Linked DNA regions of Ramlibacter pinisoli. Each later gene encodes a partner of the first gene's protein in a complex. Links are inferred from orthologs where the notes say so. Each region holds a gene or a part of one and is shown on either strand. Other genes may lie near its edges.

What was found.
Region 2: the proteins of GON04_RS23100 (region 1) and dapF are in contact, whole or in part, in a solved structure (PDB 5YGU), measured with the Escherichia coli proteins. The link is inferred for Ramlibacter pinisoli from one-to-one orthologs.

Annotation. Positions count from the first base shown.
Region 1 is NZ_WSEL01000009.1:1,819,120-1,826,461, forward strand. The notes cover bases 2,538-5,252. They hold GON04_RS23100 (RNA pyrophosphohydrolase), read left to right. Parts: upstream 2,538-3,430; coding sequence 3,431-4,075; downstream 4,076-5,252. Other genes in these bases: GON04_RS23095 (proline--tRNA ligase), read right to left, coding at 2,538-3,342; GON04_RS23105 (CNP1-like family protein), read left to right, coding at 4,065-4,580; proB (glutamate 5-kinase), read right to left, coding at 4,592-5,252. Also shown: GON04_RS23085 (AAA family ATPase), read left to right, coding at 1-937; GON04_RS23090 (lytic transglycosylase domain-containing protein), read right to left, coding at 941-1,600; more of GON04_RS23095, read right to left, coding at 1,597-2,537; more of proB, read right to left, coding at 5,253-5,749; Obg family GTPase CgtA, read right to left, coding at 5,749-6,825; rpmA (50S ribosomal protein L27), read right to left, coding at 6,890-7,150; rplU (50S ribosomal protein L21), read right to left, coding at 7,167-7,342. UniProt on the Escherichia coli protein: Master regulator of 5'-end-dependent mRNA decay.
Region 2 is NZ_WSEL01000003.1:1,561,255-1,568,807, forward strand. What follows is about bases 2,567-5,492. They hold dapF (diaminopimelate epimerase), read right to left. Parts: upstream 4,502-5,492; coding sequence 3,632-4,501; downstream 2,567-3,631. Other genes in these bases: GON04_RS08765 (tyrosine recombinase XerC), read right to left, coding at 2,567-2,943; GON04_RS08770 (DUF484 family protein), read right to left, coding at 2,943-3,620; GON04_RS08780 (2-hydroxychromene-2-carboxylate isomerase), read right to left, coding at 4,533-5,159; GON04_RS08785 (FAD/NAD(P)-binding protein), read left to right, coding at 5,214-5,492. Outside these bases: GON04_RS08755 (class I SAM-dependent rRNA methyltransferase), read right to left, coding at 1-239; GON04_RS08760 (7TM diverse intracellular signaling domain-containing protein), read left to right, coding at 286-1,998; more of GON04_RS08765, read right to left, coding at 2,008-2,566; more of GON04_RS08785, read left to right, coding at 5,493-6,677; GON04_RS08790 (Bug family tripartite tricarboxylate transporter substrate binding protein), read right to left, coding at 6,696-7,553. UniProt on the Escherichia coli protein: Involved in the succinylase branch of the L-lysine biosynthesis and in the biosynthesis of the pentapeptide incorporated in the peptidoglycan moiety. Catalyzes the stereoinversion of LL-2,6-diaminopimelate (L,L-DAP) to meso-diaminopimelate (meso-DAP).

The DNA.
Region 1 (7,342 bases):
GCGGAGCGTCTTCCGTCCGCACGATGTCGAGCGCAAGCTGGCCAAGCTGCCCAACAAGGACCACGAGAACCTGCGCTCCACCTACGAGCGCATGCTCGAGCGCGGCCCCGAGCGCTTCCAGGTCAAGCCCAGCGGCGTGCCGAACATGGCTGCCCTGTACCACGAACTGCCCAACTTCACCGATGCGCTCGACGACGTGAAGCGCCATGTCGCGCTGTCACAGGACTGCCGCGACGGCCTCGAGGTGACACCGATGCTGCTGCTCGGGCCCCCGGGCATCGGCAAGACGCATTTCGCGCGCAAGCTGGCCGAACTGCTGGGTACCGGCATGAACCTGGTTCCCATGAGCTCCATGACGGCGGGCTGGCTGCTGTCCGGCGCGTCCTCGCAATGGAAAGGTGCCAAGCCGGGCAAGGTGTTCGAGGCCATCGTCGATGGCCAGTACGCCAATCCGGTGCTGGTGGTCGACGAGATCGACAAGGCCGCCGCCGACGCGCAGTACGACCCGCTCGGTGCGCTCTACGGCTTGCTCGAGCACGACACGGCCGTGTCGTTCGTGGACGAGTTCGCCGAGGTGGCCATCGATGCCAGCCAGGTGATCTGGATCATGACCGCCAACGACGAGCGCTGCATCCCCGAGCCCATCCTGAACCGCATGAACGTGTTCGAGATCGAGCCGCCCTCGCCGGAGGCCGCGCGGCAGATCGCCCGCAACCTCTACTGCTCGATCCGCAACGAGCACGGCTGGGGCGAGCGCTTCGATCCGGAACCGGCCCAAGAGCTGCTCGACCAGCTCGCCGAACTGGCCCCGCGCGAGATGCGGCGCGCCCTCATGACCGGATTCGGCAATGCGCGCCTCGACCAGCGGGGCCAGATCACCGCGGACGACTTGCCCAAGGCCGGCTCCGCCAAGGGCCGCATGGGCTTCATCCAGTAGCGGTCAGGTCGAGGCGCTGCGGGCGGGCGGCGCTGCCTGCGGCGGCCCGGGGTCGACCCACTGCCAGTTACGGCTGGCCGACAGCACTGCATTGGGGTACGGGGCCTGGCCGCGGCTGCCGTTGTAGCGGCCGAGCGCCATGAAGAGGTCACCGCGCTCGCGCTCCAGGTAGTGGCGCAGGATGACGCAACCGAAGCGCAGATTGGTCTGCATGTGAAACAGCTTGCTGGCGTCGCCATCGCCGATCAGGCGGCTCCAGAACGGCATCACCTGCATGTAGCCGCGCGCTCCGACCGCGCTGACGGCGTGCTTGCGAAAGCCGCTTTCCACCTGCACCAGGCCCAGCACCAATCCGGTGTCGAGGCCGGCGCGCCTGCTCTCGTACCAGACCGTCTGCAGGAACTCCTTGCGGTCCTGCAGTTCGAGCTTGCGGCGCGCCAGCCGGGGGCTCATGGCACCCAGCCAGCGCAGGTAGGCCAGGTAGGAGGCGCTGTCGCGGAACTCGGGAACGGGCGGGGCGGCGTTGGCGATGGCCGACCCGAGGGCGCTGCGCACCGAGTCAGCCAGCGGCTCCTCGATCTGCCCTCCGGCCCGTGCCGGCCCGGCCCCCAGGACACCGAGCGCTGCCAGCAGCGGCGGCCAGCAGGCCCGGCGGGTGATCACGCCTGCAGGCGGCCGCGCAGGAAAGACAGCACCTCGCCCGCCGGCACCTTGGTGGCGGCCGCGTCGCGGCGGTGCTGGTACTCGAGCTGCCCTTCCTTCAGGCCGCGGTCGGAGATGACGACGCGGTGCGGCACGCCGATCAATTCCCAGTCGGCGAACATGGCGCCCGGGCGCTCGCCGCGGTCGTCCAGCAAGACGTCGACGCCGGACGCGGCCAGGTCGTCGTGCAGCTTCTCGGCGGCCGCCTTGACCTCGGCGCTGCGATCCATGCCGATCGGGCACACCACCACCGTGAACGGCGCGATCGCGTCGGGCCAGATGATGCCGCGCGCATCGTGGTTCTGCTCGATGCCGGCGGCGGGCAGGCGCGTGACGCCGATGCCGTAGCAGCCCATCTCCATGAGTTGCGGCTTGCCGCCCTCGTCGAGGAAGCTGGCGTTCATCGGCGCGCTGTACTTGGTGCCGAGGTAGAAGATGTGGCCGACCTCGATGCCGCGCTCGATGACCAGCCGGCCCTTGCCGTCCGGGGAGGGATCGCCCTCGACCACGTTGCGCAGGTCGGCGACGGCATGCGGCTCGGGCAGGTCGCGGCCCCAGTTGACGCCGACGGTGTGGAAGTCTTCCTCGTTGGATCCACAGATCCAGTCGGCCATGACGGCCACTTCGCGGTCGGCGACCACCCGGACCGGCTTGCGCACGTCGAGCGGCCCGAGGTAGCCCGGCTTGGTGCCGAAGTGGTCGACGATCTCGCCGGCGGTGGCGAAGCGGAACCCGGTGTCCAGGCCCGGCACCTTGCCGACCTTGATCTCGTTCATGTCGTGGTCGCCGCGCAGCAGCAGCAGCCAGACCTGGGTCTCGACCACCTGCCCGGCATCGTCGGTGCGGTCGGTGGCGAGCACGAGCGACTTGACCGTGCGCTGCAGCGGCAGGTCGAGGAAGGTGGCGACGTCGGCGCAGGTGGCCTTGCCCGGCGTCGGCACCTTCTCCAGCGCCTGGCGCGGCGCGGGTCGCGGCTCGCGCGGCGCCAGCGCCTCGGCCTTCTCCATGTTGGCCGCGTACTCGCTGTCGGGGCAGTAGACGATGGCGTCCTCGCCGGTCGCCGCGATGACCTGGAACTCCTCGGACAGGTCGCCGCCGATGGCGCCGCTGTCGGCGGCCACGGCGCGGTAACGCAGGCCGAAGCGGTCGAAGATCGCGCGGTAGGCCTTGGCCATGGACTGGTAGCTCGCCTTGGCGCCGGCGGCGTCGCGGTCGAAGCTGTAGGCGTCCTTCATGATGAACTCGCGGCTGCGCATCACGCCGAAGCGCGGCCGCCGCTCGTCACGGAACTTGGTCTGGATGTGGTACAGGTTGCGCGGCAACTGCTTGTAGCTGCGCAGCTCCTGGCGGGCGATGTCGGTGACCACTTCCTCGCTGGTGGGCTGGATGATGAAATCGCGCTCGTGGCGATCCTTGACCCGCATCAGCTCGGGCCCCATCTTCGACCAGCGGCCGGTCTCCTGCCAGTATTCCGCCGGCTGCACCACCGGCATCAGCAGTTCGACGGCGCCGGCGCGGTTCATTTCCTGGCGCACGATCGCCTCGATCTTGCGCAGCACGCGCAGCCCCATCGGCATCCATGAATAGATGCCGGCACCGAGCCGCTTGATCATGCCGGCTCGCATCATCAACTGGTGACTCACCACCTCCGCATCGGCAGGCGCTTCCTTGAGCGTGGAAATGAGGAACTGGGAGGCTTTCATGCGGGGGGAGGGGGAAGGCGGCTGAGCTCTTGGCGTGCCGGCAAGGCGGCATGCATAATGGTCTCAGTTCAAAAATTGGGGTTTGATTATGCTTGACCGGGACGGCTTCAGGCCCAACGTCGGCATCATCCTGCTCAACCAGAAAAACCAGGTGTTCTGGGGCAAGCGGATTCGCACCCACAGCTGGCAATTTCCGCAAGGCGGGATCGACCGCGGTGAAACGCCGGAACAGGCGATGTACCGCGAACTGCATGAAGAAGTCGGCCTCATGCCGGAGCACGTGCGCATCATCGCGCGCACGCGCGACTGGCTGCGCTACGAAGTGCCCGACCGCTACATCCGGCGCGACGCCCGCGGCCACTACAAGGGCCAGAAGCAGATCTGGTACCTGCTGCAACTGACCGGCCAGGACTGGAACCTCAACCTGCGCGCCACCAACCATCCCGAGTTCGACGCCTGGCGCTGGAACGACTACTGGGTCCCGCTGGACGTGGTGGTCGAATTCAAGCGCGGCGTGTACGAGATGGCCCTGACCGAACTCGCGCGCTTCGTGCCCCGCCACGACCACCGCAACCGCTACCTGCGCAGCGGCATGCGGTCGCGCGACAGCGGCCCGCATGACCCCTCGGCCGAAGCGGGCCCGGGTCCGGGGTTCGAGCTGCCGCCGGGCGCGACCTTCGAACCCGACCCGCAGGTGGCGCTCAAGCAGACGGAAGGCAATCGTGCGTCGTGAGCTGCGCGGGCCGGCCCTGGTGTTGGCCCTGTCCGCCTCGCTGGCGCACGCCCAGCTGGTCCCGGTCGATCCCGACTGGAAGGAACTGACGGCGCCGGCACCACCCGCCTCGCTGCGCACGCAGGGGCTGGTGCCGATCGACGTCGAGCCGTCGCAGCTTCGCTGGGGCATCGATCCGGACAGCATCGCCGTCGGTGCCGACGGGATCGTGCGTTACGTCGTGGTGGCACGCGGCGAGGGCAGCGCACTGAACGCGTTCTACGAGGGCCTGCGCTGCAGCAGTGGCGAGGTGAAGGTCTATGCGCGCCGGAGCAGCGACGGTGGCTGGGTGCCGGCCGCCGCCAGCGACTGGCAGACAGTGTTCAACAACCCGCCGGTGCGCCACAGCCTGGTCATCGCCAGAAACGGCGCCTGCACCGGCAAGGTGGCCAACGTGTCGGCCGCCCAGATCCAGCGCGACCTGGCCAGCGCCAGCAAGGGCCGCCACCTGAACGACTCGCGCTGAGGCCGCGCCTCTTAGCGCGTGACCACCAGATTGGTGCGATGGATCATCTCGGGCTCGGCCATGTAGCCGAGCAAGCGCTCGATCTCGGCCGACGGCTTGCGGCATAGCAGCCGGGCCTCGGCACTGGCGTAGTTGGCCAGCCCCCGCGCCACTTCGCGGCCCGCGGCGTCCCGCACCGCGATGACGTCGCCGCGCGAGAACTCGCCGTCGACGGCGGTCATGCCGATCGGCAACAGGCTCTTGCCCTCCCCCACCAGCTTGGCCACGGCGCCCTCGTCGACCAGCACGGCGCCGCGCAGCTGCAGGTGGTCGGCCATCCAGCGCTTGCGCGCCTGGCTCTTCTGCGTGGGTGCCACCAGCAGCGTGCCGATGCCTTCGCCGCCGCACAGGCGCAGCAGCGCATCGCGCTCGCGACCCCAAGCGATGACGGTCGAGGCGCCCGACCGCGCGGCCCGGCGCGCCGCCAGGATCTTGGTGATCATCCCGCCCCTGCCGAGGCTGGAACCGGCCCCGCCGGCCATCGCCTCCAGCGCGTCGTCGCCGGCGCGCCCCACGTGGACGAAGGTGGCGGCGGGGTCCTTGCGCGGGTCGGCCGTGTACAGGCCGCGCTGGTCGGTGAGGATGACCAGCAGGTCGGCCTCGACCAGGTTGGCCACCAGCGCACCGAGCGTGTCGTTGTCACCGAACTTGATCTCGTCGTTGACGACGGTGTCGTTCTCGTTGATGACCGGCAGCACCGCGAGCGAGAGCAGCGTGAGCAGCGTCGACCGGGCATTCAAGTAGCGCTCGCGGTCGGCGAGGTCGGCGTGCGTGAGCAGCACCTGCGCCGAGCGCAGCCCGTTCTCGCGCAGCTTGCTTTCGTACATCTGCGCCAGGCCCATCTGCCCGACCGCCGCGGCGGCCTGCAGTTCGTTGAGCTCGTGTGGCCGCGTGGTCCAGCCCAGGCGCTTCATGCCTTCGGCGATGGCACCGCTGGACACCATGATGACTTCGCGGCCGTCGCGCGCAAGCAGTGCCAGCTGGCGGCACCACTCGCCGATCGCGCCTTCGTCGAGGCCCCTGCCCTCGTTGGTGACGAGGCTGGAGCCGACCTTGACGACGATGCGCCGCGCACCGCGCAGCAGGTCGCGCTGCTCGGGCCCGAGGCCCTCACCGCTCGGCGTTGCCATCAGCCCTCTCCCTGGCCGGCCGCATCGGCGAAGCGCGGATCGACGTCCTTGGGCTCCTGCTCCCGCGCGTGTTGCGCGTGCACGTGCTGGAAGACCGACTTGACCAGTTCCTCGCAGCCTTCGCGCGTGAGCGCCGAGATCTGGAACACCGGCCCCTTGTAGCGCATGCGCTTGATGAAGTCCTTGACCCGTGCCTCGCGTTCGTCGGCGGGCACCATGTCCAGCTTGTTCAACACCAGCCAGCGCGGCTTGTCGTGCAGCGCCTTGTCGTACTTCTTCAGCTCGGCGACGATGGCCTTGGCCTGCGCGACCGGATCAGCGTCGTCGAATGGCGCGATGTCCACGAGGTGCAGCAACAGCCGGGTGCGTTGCAGGTGGCGCAGGAACTGGTGCCCCAGCCCGGCGCCTTCGGCCGCACCCTCGATCAGGCCGGGCACGTCGGCGACGACAAAGCTCTGCTCCGGACCGACGCGCACCACCCCGAGATTGGGGTGCAGGGTCGTGAACGGGTAGTCGGCGATCTTGGGGCGGGCATTGGAGATGGCCGCGATGAGCGTCGACTTGCCGGCGTTCGGCATGCCCAGCAGCCCGACGTCTGCCAGCACCTTGAGTTCGAGCTTCAGGTTCTTCTTCTCGCCCGGCCAGCCGGGCGTCTTTTGCCGGGGCGCGCGGTTGATGGAACTCTTGAAGCGCATGTTGCCGAAACCGCCATCGCCCCCCTTGGCCAGGACGATGGTCTCGCCGGGGGTGAGCAGCTCGTGCAGCACCTCGCCGGTCTCGGCGTCCGTGATGATGGTGCCGACCGGCATCTTCAGCGTGATGTCGGAGCCGGCCGCACCGAACATGTCCGACCCCATGCCGTGCTCGCCGCGCTTGGCCTCGTGGCGACGCGAGAAGCGGAAGTCGACCAGCGTGTTCAGGGCCGGATCCGCCACGGCGAAGACGTGGCCACCGCGGCCGCCGTCACCGCCGTTGGGGCCGCCGAACTCCTTGTACTTCTCGTGCCGGAACGAGACGCAGCCGTTCCCCCCGTCGCCCGCGGCGACATCGATGAAGGCTTCGTCGACGAATTTCATGGTGTGTCAAAAAGAACGAAGCCCCGAGCAAGTCGGGGCTTCGGACCTGCGGCGCGAGGTTACCTCACGCTGCGGGGGTGACGTTCACGGTGTGCTTGTTGAGCGAACCCTGGACCTTGAACGACACGTGGCCGTCCACCAGCGCGAACAGCGTGTGGTCCTTGCCCACGCCGACGTTGGTGCCGGGGTGGAACTTGGTGCCGCGCTGGCGCACGATGATCGAGCCAGCCGTGATGAGTTCGCCGCCGAACGCCTTCACGCCCAGCATCTTGGGCTGGGAATCCCGCCCGTTGCGCGTCGAGCCGCCGCCTTTTTTCTGTGCCATGTCATCTGCTCCTGGTTCAGGCCGCGATGGCGCCGATCTGCAGTTCGGTGAACTGCTGGCGATGCCCCTGGCGCTTCTGGTAGTGCTTGCGACGGCGCATCTTGAAGATGCGAACCTTGTCGTGCTTGCCATGGGCCACGACCGTGGCCTTGACCGTTGCACCGGACACCAGGGGAGTGCCGACCTTTAGGT
Region 2 (7,553 bases), on another replicon or contig:
ACGGCGGCCTCGAAAAAGGCCGGCTCGATGCGCTGCGCCGCATCGAAACTCCAGCAGCGGGCCCGGATGCGCGAGGCGGGACTGAAGGCCGCCCAGGCCAGGAAGGCGCCGTCGGCCGCCTCCACGCGCACGGTCTCGCCGGGGTCGCCGCCGCCCTTTGCGATGGCGGAGTCGAACACCCAGGGATGGCGGCGCAGCAGGGAGCGTTCCTTGCCGGGGCGCAGGCGGATGGATTTCATGTTGCCGATTGTCCGGCGACAATGGCAGCACAACCTTGGGGGCTCTGTGGAGAAAAGGCGGCACTGGAGCGCGCGCTGGAGCGTGCTGGCGGTCGTGCTGGTCCTGCTGCTGGGCGGTCGCGCAGCGCTGGCCGGGCCCGTGCTCGCGCTCGACGCCGCGGCGGGGGAACTCGCCCTCGACGGCCACGGCCAGGCCTGGCTCGACGCCGACGGGCACGCCGACCTGGCATCGGTGGCCGCCGGCACCGCCGGTGCCTGGGTGGCCACGGTGCCCGGGCACATCTACCCGTTGCGGCGCGGCCAGGCGCTCTGGTTCCGCTTCACGCTGTCCGAGGCCGACGACAACGAGCGCTGGTACCTGCAGGTCCCCTACCCCGGCGTCGACCGGGTGACGCTGTCCACCCAGGACCCGCAGGGCCGCTGGATCGAGCAGACGGCCGGCGACACGCTGGCCGTGGCCGCTTGGCCGCTGCCGCATCGGCACCCGCTGCTGCCGCTGGCCCTGATGCCGGGCACGCCTCAGCAGTTCTACTTGCGGGTGGAGAACAGGAACGGGTTCGGGGCGCCGCTGCAGTTCACCAGCGAACGCGAACTGGTGCGCCAGGAGCAGCGCAGCGGCCTCGTGCTGGGCATCTACTTCGGCCTGGCAGGGCTCTCGATCGTGCTGGCCCTGCTGGCCGCCCTGCCCCTGCGCGACGCCGCCTTCGCCTGGTACGCGCTCACCATCGGCCTGATGGCGCTGTCCCAGGCCTGCCTGACCGGCATCGCCGGGCTGCACCTGTGGCCGCGGCAGGCGTGGTGGAACGATGTGTCGGCCATCGCGCTGCCACCGGCGGCCGTCGCCGCCCTGCTCTGGTTCCTGTCCACCGTCGTGTCGCTGCCCGAGCGCTCGCGGCGCTCGCACCTGCTGCTGGCGGTCCTGTCGGTGGCCTGCCTGGCGGCCGCCGGCGCCATCCTGCTGGTCGATCCCGGCTGGCGCTCGCGCATCCTGGTGCCGGTGATGGTGCTGTCCATCCTGGCCGCCATCTCGGTCGTGGCCTGGGCGGCCAGCCGCGGCGACCGCCACGCCGGCTGGTTGCTGGTGGCCATGGTCCCGGTGGCGGTCGGCGCCTCCCTGCCGCTGGCGCGCCTGAGCGGATGGCTGCCGGTGTCCTTCTGGACCACGCACGCGATGCAGATCGGCATCGCCATCGACCTGCCGCTGCTGATGGCCGTGCTGGTGGCGCGCAGCCAGCACCGGCGCGCCACCAGCCGCCGCCTGCACGGGCTGGACCGCACCGACCCCGCCACCGGCCTGATCAACGCCCACGTGTTCCTGGAGCGGCTGCAGCGGCTGATCGCGCGCAGCGGCCGGCTCAAGCACGACAGCCTTGTGCTGCTGGTCGACATCGCCAACACGCAGGCCCTGCGGCGCGACTTCGAGCCCCGCTGGGCCGACGAGTTGCCGCTGCGGGTGGCCGGCCGGCTGCAGTCGGCGGCGCGCGAGTTCGACAGCGTGGCGCGCCTGGCCGACCACCGCTTCGGCATGCTGGTCGAGGGGCCGCTGACGGTCGACGAGGTCGCCGCCACCGGGCCCAAGATCGTGGCGCGCTGCCTGATGCCGTTCAAGGACCGGCCGCTGGAATGGGTGGCCCAGGTGCGGGTGGCGCACACCCTGGTGCCGAGCGGCCACGATGCCCGGTCGGTGGTCGAGCGGCTGGACGCCGTGCTGGCGGCGGTCCCGCCGGACAGCAAGCGGGCCGTCTTCCCGGTGCGCTGACCCGGGCCGCTAGCCGCCGCGCTTGCGCAGCGCGCGCGGATGCGCGGCGTCGTAGGCCTTGGCCAGGTGCTGGAAGTCGAGCCGGGTGTAGACCTGCGTGGTGGCGATGTTGGCGTGGCCCAGCAACTCCTGCACCGCGCGCAGGTCGCCGCTGGACTGCAGCACGTGGCTGGCGAACGAGTGGCGCAGCATGTGCGGGTGCACCGGCGTCGCCAGGCCCGCCTGCAGGCTGCGGCGGCGCAGGCGCAGCCAGATCGACTGCGACGACAGGCGCCGGCCGCCACGGCCGACGAACAGCGCCGGGTCGTCGCCGGCCAGTTGCGGCCGCAGCGCGAGCCAGTGGCGCAGGGCCTCCACCGCCTGGCGGCCGACCGGGACCGAGCGCCGCTTGCTGCCCTTGCCCAGGACGTGGGCCTCGCCGGCCTCCAGGTCGAGCCAGCCGCGCGCCACGCCGCTGGGCACCGCGTCCAGGCCGACCACTTCGCCCACCCGCAGGCCGCAGCCGTACAGCAGCTCGACCATGGCGACGTCGCGCGCCTCCAGCACCGGGTCGGCGTCGGCCTCTTCGTGGTCGGCCAGGCGCATGGCGTCGTCCACGCCCAGCGCCTTGGGCAGCGGCCGGGGCGAGCGCGGCGCACGCACGTCCTGCACCGGGTTGCTGGGCACGCGGCCCTGCATCCCTAGCCAGGCATAGAACCCGCGCCAGCCCGACAGGATGAGGGCGATGCCGCGCCCGCTGCGGCCGGCGCCGTGCATCTGCGCCACCCAGCGGCGGATGTGGGCGGTCTGCACGCGTTCCAGGGCAACGCCGGCGGCCCGCGCGTTCTCCAGCAGCCTGGCCAGGTCGAGCGAATACAGCTCCACCGTGCGCTGGGCCAGCCGCTTGCCGACGCGCACGTGCTCCAGGTACTGCTCGACCAGGGCGGCGTCGGCGCCGGTGTCCATCAGGCGTCGCGCAGGCGCGAGAGGGAAGCCGAGGCGAATTCGGCGATGCGTTCGAGGAAATCGGTGCCCATGCCGGCGGCGAAGCGCTGCGGGTCGGGCGAGGCCAGCACCAGCATGCCGAAGGCCCGGGAGGGGTTGCGCAGATCGCCTGAGCGCAGCGGCAGCAGCGCGACCGACATGGCCATGGCCTGGTCGACCAGCCAGTCGACCGCCTCGAAGCCGGAGTTCACGCCGCAATAGGGCTGCGTGAGCGACGAGGCGAAGGTGCGGGCGTCCTCGCTCACCCCGGTGGCGAACGACTCGCCCTGGTACGGCTGCGCGACGTCCCAGACCTTGATGGCCGCCTGCGGCACCATGAACTGCGCCACCAGCTCGGTCACGACGGCGGCCGGCAGGTCCTGGGGGGCGCGCACCAGCATCAGGTTGCGCGCCCAGCGCTGCAGCCGGTCGGCGATGATCACGTTCTCGTTGCCGTGCCGCACCATGTCCATGATGCGGTGCTCCAGCGCCTTGATCTTCTCGCGCAGCATCTCGGCCTGCCGCTCCTGCAGGCTGACGGCGCGGTTGCCGTGGGGACTGGTCAGCTGCACGGTCGCCAGCATCTGGGCGTGGCGCTCGAAGAAGTCGGGCGTGTTCGCCAGGTAGTTGGCGATGTCATCCTCGGTGATGGGATTCATGGCAGCGTCTGTCATTCTGGGATCTCGATCTCGCCTTCGAACACGGTGACCGCCGGGCCGGTCATGAACACGGAGGTGCCTGCGCCGGCCCACTCGATGGTGAGCAGGCCGCCGCGCGTCTGCACGTCCACCCGCGAATCCAGCCGCCCGCGCCGGATGCCCGTGACGACGGCGGCGCAGGCCCCGGTGCCGCAGGCCAGCGTCTCGCCGGCGCCGCGTTCCCAGACCCGCAGGCGGGCATGGCCGCGGTCCAGCACCTGCAGGAAGCCGGCGTTCACGCGCCTGGGAAAGCGCGGGTGGTGTTCGATCAGGGGGCCGTGGGTCGTGACCGGCGCGGTGTCGACGTCCTCGACCTCCTGCACCGCGTGCGGGTTGCCCATCGACAGCACCGACACGGCCACGATGGGGGCGTCGGCCCGCGTGCCCAGGGCCAGCTTCCAGGCCTCCCAGGCGCCATCGGGCTGGGGCGTGAGGCCGGCGGTGTCGAACGGCACGGCGGGCGGCTCGAACACCGGCGGCCCCATGTCGACGGTGACGCGGCCGTCGGGCGTCAGGCGCGGCTCGATGTCGCCCGACAGGGTCCGCACGCGCACCGTGTCGCGGTCGGTGAGGCCCTTGTCGCGCACGTAGCGCGCGAAGCAGCGCGCGCCGTTGCCGCACTGCTCGACCTCGCTGCCGTCGGCGTTGTGGATGACGTATTCGAAATCGATGCCCGGCGCCGGCGAGGGGCGCACCGACAGCACCTGGTCGGCGCCGACGCCGAAGTGGCGGTCGGCCAGCCAGCGGTACTGCTGCGCCGTCAGGCCCAGCCGGCCGGCCATTTCGTCGAGGACGACGAAATCGTTGCCGGCGCCCTGCATCTTCGTGAAGCGGATGCGCATGGGCCGATTATCCGCCCCGGGAGCGCGCGGCTCAACCGCGCAGCCGCTCGAGCGCGCGATCGACGAACCCGAGCCGGTCCTGGCCCCAGAACCGCTCGCCCTGGAGCACGAAGGTGGGCGCGCCGAACACCCCGCGTTCGGTGGCCTCGCGGCTGTAGGTGTCGTAGGTGGCGAGCACCGCCGGCGACTGCTCCAGCGCCTGCAGGGCCTCGCCGTCGTAACCGTGTGCGTCCGCGATGGCGATGCGTTCGGCCGGCAGCGAGGTGTCGCGCTCCTCCGCCCACAGGGCCCGCAGCAGCGCGTGCGACAGCACGAACGCATCCAGCCCCTGCAGCTGGGCGGCGATGACCATCCAGCCGGCGTACTTGTTCCAGTTGGGATCGCCGACCGCATGGCGCGGATAGTGTTTCGGCTGCGGGTGGATCGGCATGCCCAGGTGCCGGCCCCAGCGCACCAGTTCCTCGTCGTGGTAGGTGCGGCGCGGCTCGGGCCGGGTGCGGATCGGGATGCCGCCGTTCTTCACCACCACGGCCTGGAAGTCGTACGGCTTGAGCAGCAGCCGCACGCCGTGCCGCCGCACGATGTCCTGGAGCCGGGGCCCGGCAAAATACGCCCAGGGCGAAGACAGGCTGTAGTAGCACTCGAGCTCGATCGTCATCCAAGGATTATCTTTCCCTTGCAATCCCCCACCTCCCTGCCCCCGGTGCCCGCGATGGCGGTTTCCAGCGAGCGCCGCCCGCAGGCGCTGCAGGCACTCGGCGAACGCGCTCGCGACGAGCTCGCGCGCCTGAACCATCCGCCCGCCAGCTGGGTGCTGCCGACCACGGCGCCCGGCGGCGAGCCGGTGCTGGACGTGCTGGTGGTCGGCGCCGGCATGTGCGGCCAGACGGCGGCGTTCGCCTTGCTGCGCGAGGGCGTGGCCAACCTGCGAGTGGTCGACGCCGCGCCGCGCGGCGACGAAGGCCCCTGGGGCACCTTCGCCCGCATGACGACGCTGCGCAGCCCCAAGCACCTGACCGGGCCCGACCTGGGCGTGCCCAGCCTCAGCTTCCGCTCCTGGTACGAGGCGCAGCACGGCGCCGACGGCTGGGCGGCGCTGCACAAGGTCGGGCGCCTCGACTGGCGCGACTACCTGCTGTGGGTGCGCGAGACCGTGGCGCTGCCGGTCGAGAACGGGACCCGCCTGCTGGCCCTGGACGAGCAGGACGGCCTGGCGCGCGCGCGCCTGCGCACGCCGGCCGGCGAGCAGACGGTGCTGGCGCGCAAGGTGGTGCTGGCGCTGGGGCGCGACGGCAGCGGCGGCCCGCGCTGGCCGCGCTTCCCGTCGCTGCGCAGCGACGACCCGGCCGCGCGCGCCCGCGTCTTCCACTCGGCCGACGCGATCGATTTCGAGGCCCTGCGCGGCCGGCGCATCGGCGTGCTGGGCGCGGGCGCCTCCGCCTTCGACAACGCCGGCGCCGCCCTGGAGGCGGGCGCGCAGGTGGCGCTGTTCGCCCGCCGGCCGCTGCTGCCGCAGGTGAACAAGAGCAAATGGACCTCGTTCACGGGCTTCCTGCGCGGCTTCGAGGCGCTGGACGATGCGCGCAAGTGGCGCTTTTACACCTACATCTTCGACGAGCAGGTGCCCCCGCCCTGGGAGAGCGTGCGCCGCTGCGACGACCAGCCGGGGTTCAGCCTGCACCTGGGCGAAGGCTGGACCGACGTGCGGGTGGACGGGGACGGGGTCGTCGTGACGACCGCCCTGCGCAGCGAACGCTTCGACGCGGTCATCTTCGGCACCGGGTTCGACGTCGACCTGCTGGACCGGCCGGAACTGGCGATCTACACGCCGCACGTGGACACCTGGGCGCGCCACGTCGGCGCAGCGCAGGCGGCCGCGCATCCGGAGCCGGCCCGCTTTCCCTACCTGGGGCCGGGTTTCGAGCTGCGCAGCGGCACCGGCCAACACGCCGGGGCGCTGGCCCGCCTGCACCTGTTCAACTGGGGCAGCACGCTCAGCCACGGCGCGCTGGCGGGCGACATCCCCGGCCTGGGGATCGGCGCCACCCGGCTGGCCCAGGCCATCGTGCGCGACCTGTTCGTCGCCGACGCCGACCGCCACTGGGAGCGGCTGCTGGCCCACGAGGAGCCCGAGCTGCTGGCGACCCGGCGGTACGTGCCGCCGGAGCAGCGCTGAGCAGCCGCGCCGCGGCCGTCAGTCGATGGTGACGTTGGCGGCCTTGACGACGTCGGCCCACTTCGCCCGGTTGGCATGGACGGTCTGCCGGAACTGCTCCGGCGTCTCGATGCGGATCGTGTTGCCGGCGCTCTCGAGCTTGCCGCGGATCTCGGGCGTCTCCAGCACCGTCCGCACGGCGCCATTGAGCCGGGCCACCACCTTGGGGTCGGTGCCCTTGGGTGCGAACAGCGCGAACCAGGTGCTGCTGTCGAAGCCGCCGGCGCCCGGCAGGCCGCTTTCGGCGATGGTGGGCACCTCCTGGATGGCGGCCACGCGCTTGGCCGTCGTCACGCCCAGCAGCCGCACCTTGCCGGCCTTGTACTGGGTGAGCACGGTCTGCACCTGGTTCATGATGCAGCAGGTCTCGCCCTTGAGCACCGCCGTCATCGCCTCCGGGCCGCCCTTGTAGGGCACGTGGGCCATGTTCAGGCCCAGGCGCGAGTTGAACTCCGCGAACGCCATGTGGGTGCCGGTGCCGTTGCCGGTCGACGCATAGTTGAACTTGCCCGGGTTGGCCTTCACCACCTCGACGAACTCCTTGAGCGTCTTGACGTTGATGACGTCGGGGTTGATCGTCAGCACGTTGGACACGTCCAGGATGGGCGTGACGGGCACGAAGTCGGTCTCGACGTCGAACGACATCTTCTTGTACAGCGCCGCGTTGCTGCCGTGGGTGGCGGCCGTGCCGAACACCACCGTGTAGCCGTCGGGGCGCGCCCGCGCCACGTATTCGCTGGCGATGTTGCCGGCCGCACCGGGCTTGTAGTCGATGACCACCGGCTGCCCCAGCACCTTGCCCAGCGGCTCCTGCAGCGTGCGGGCGACGACGTCGAC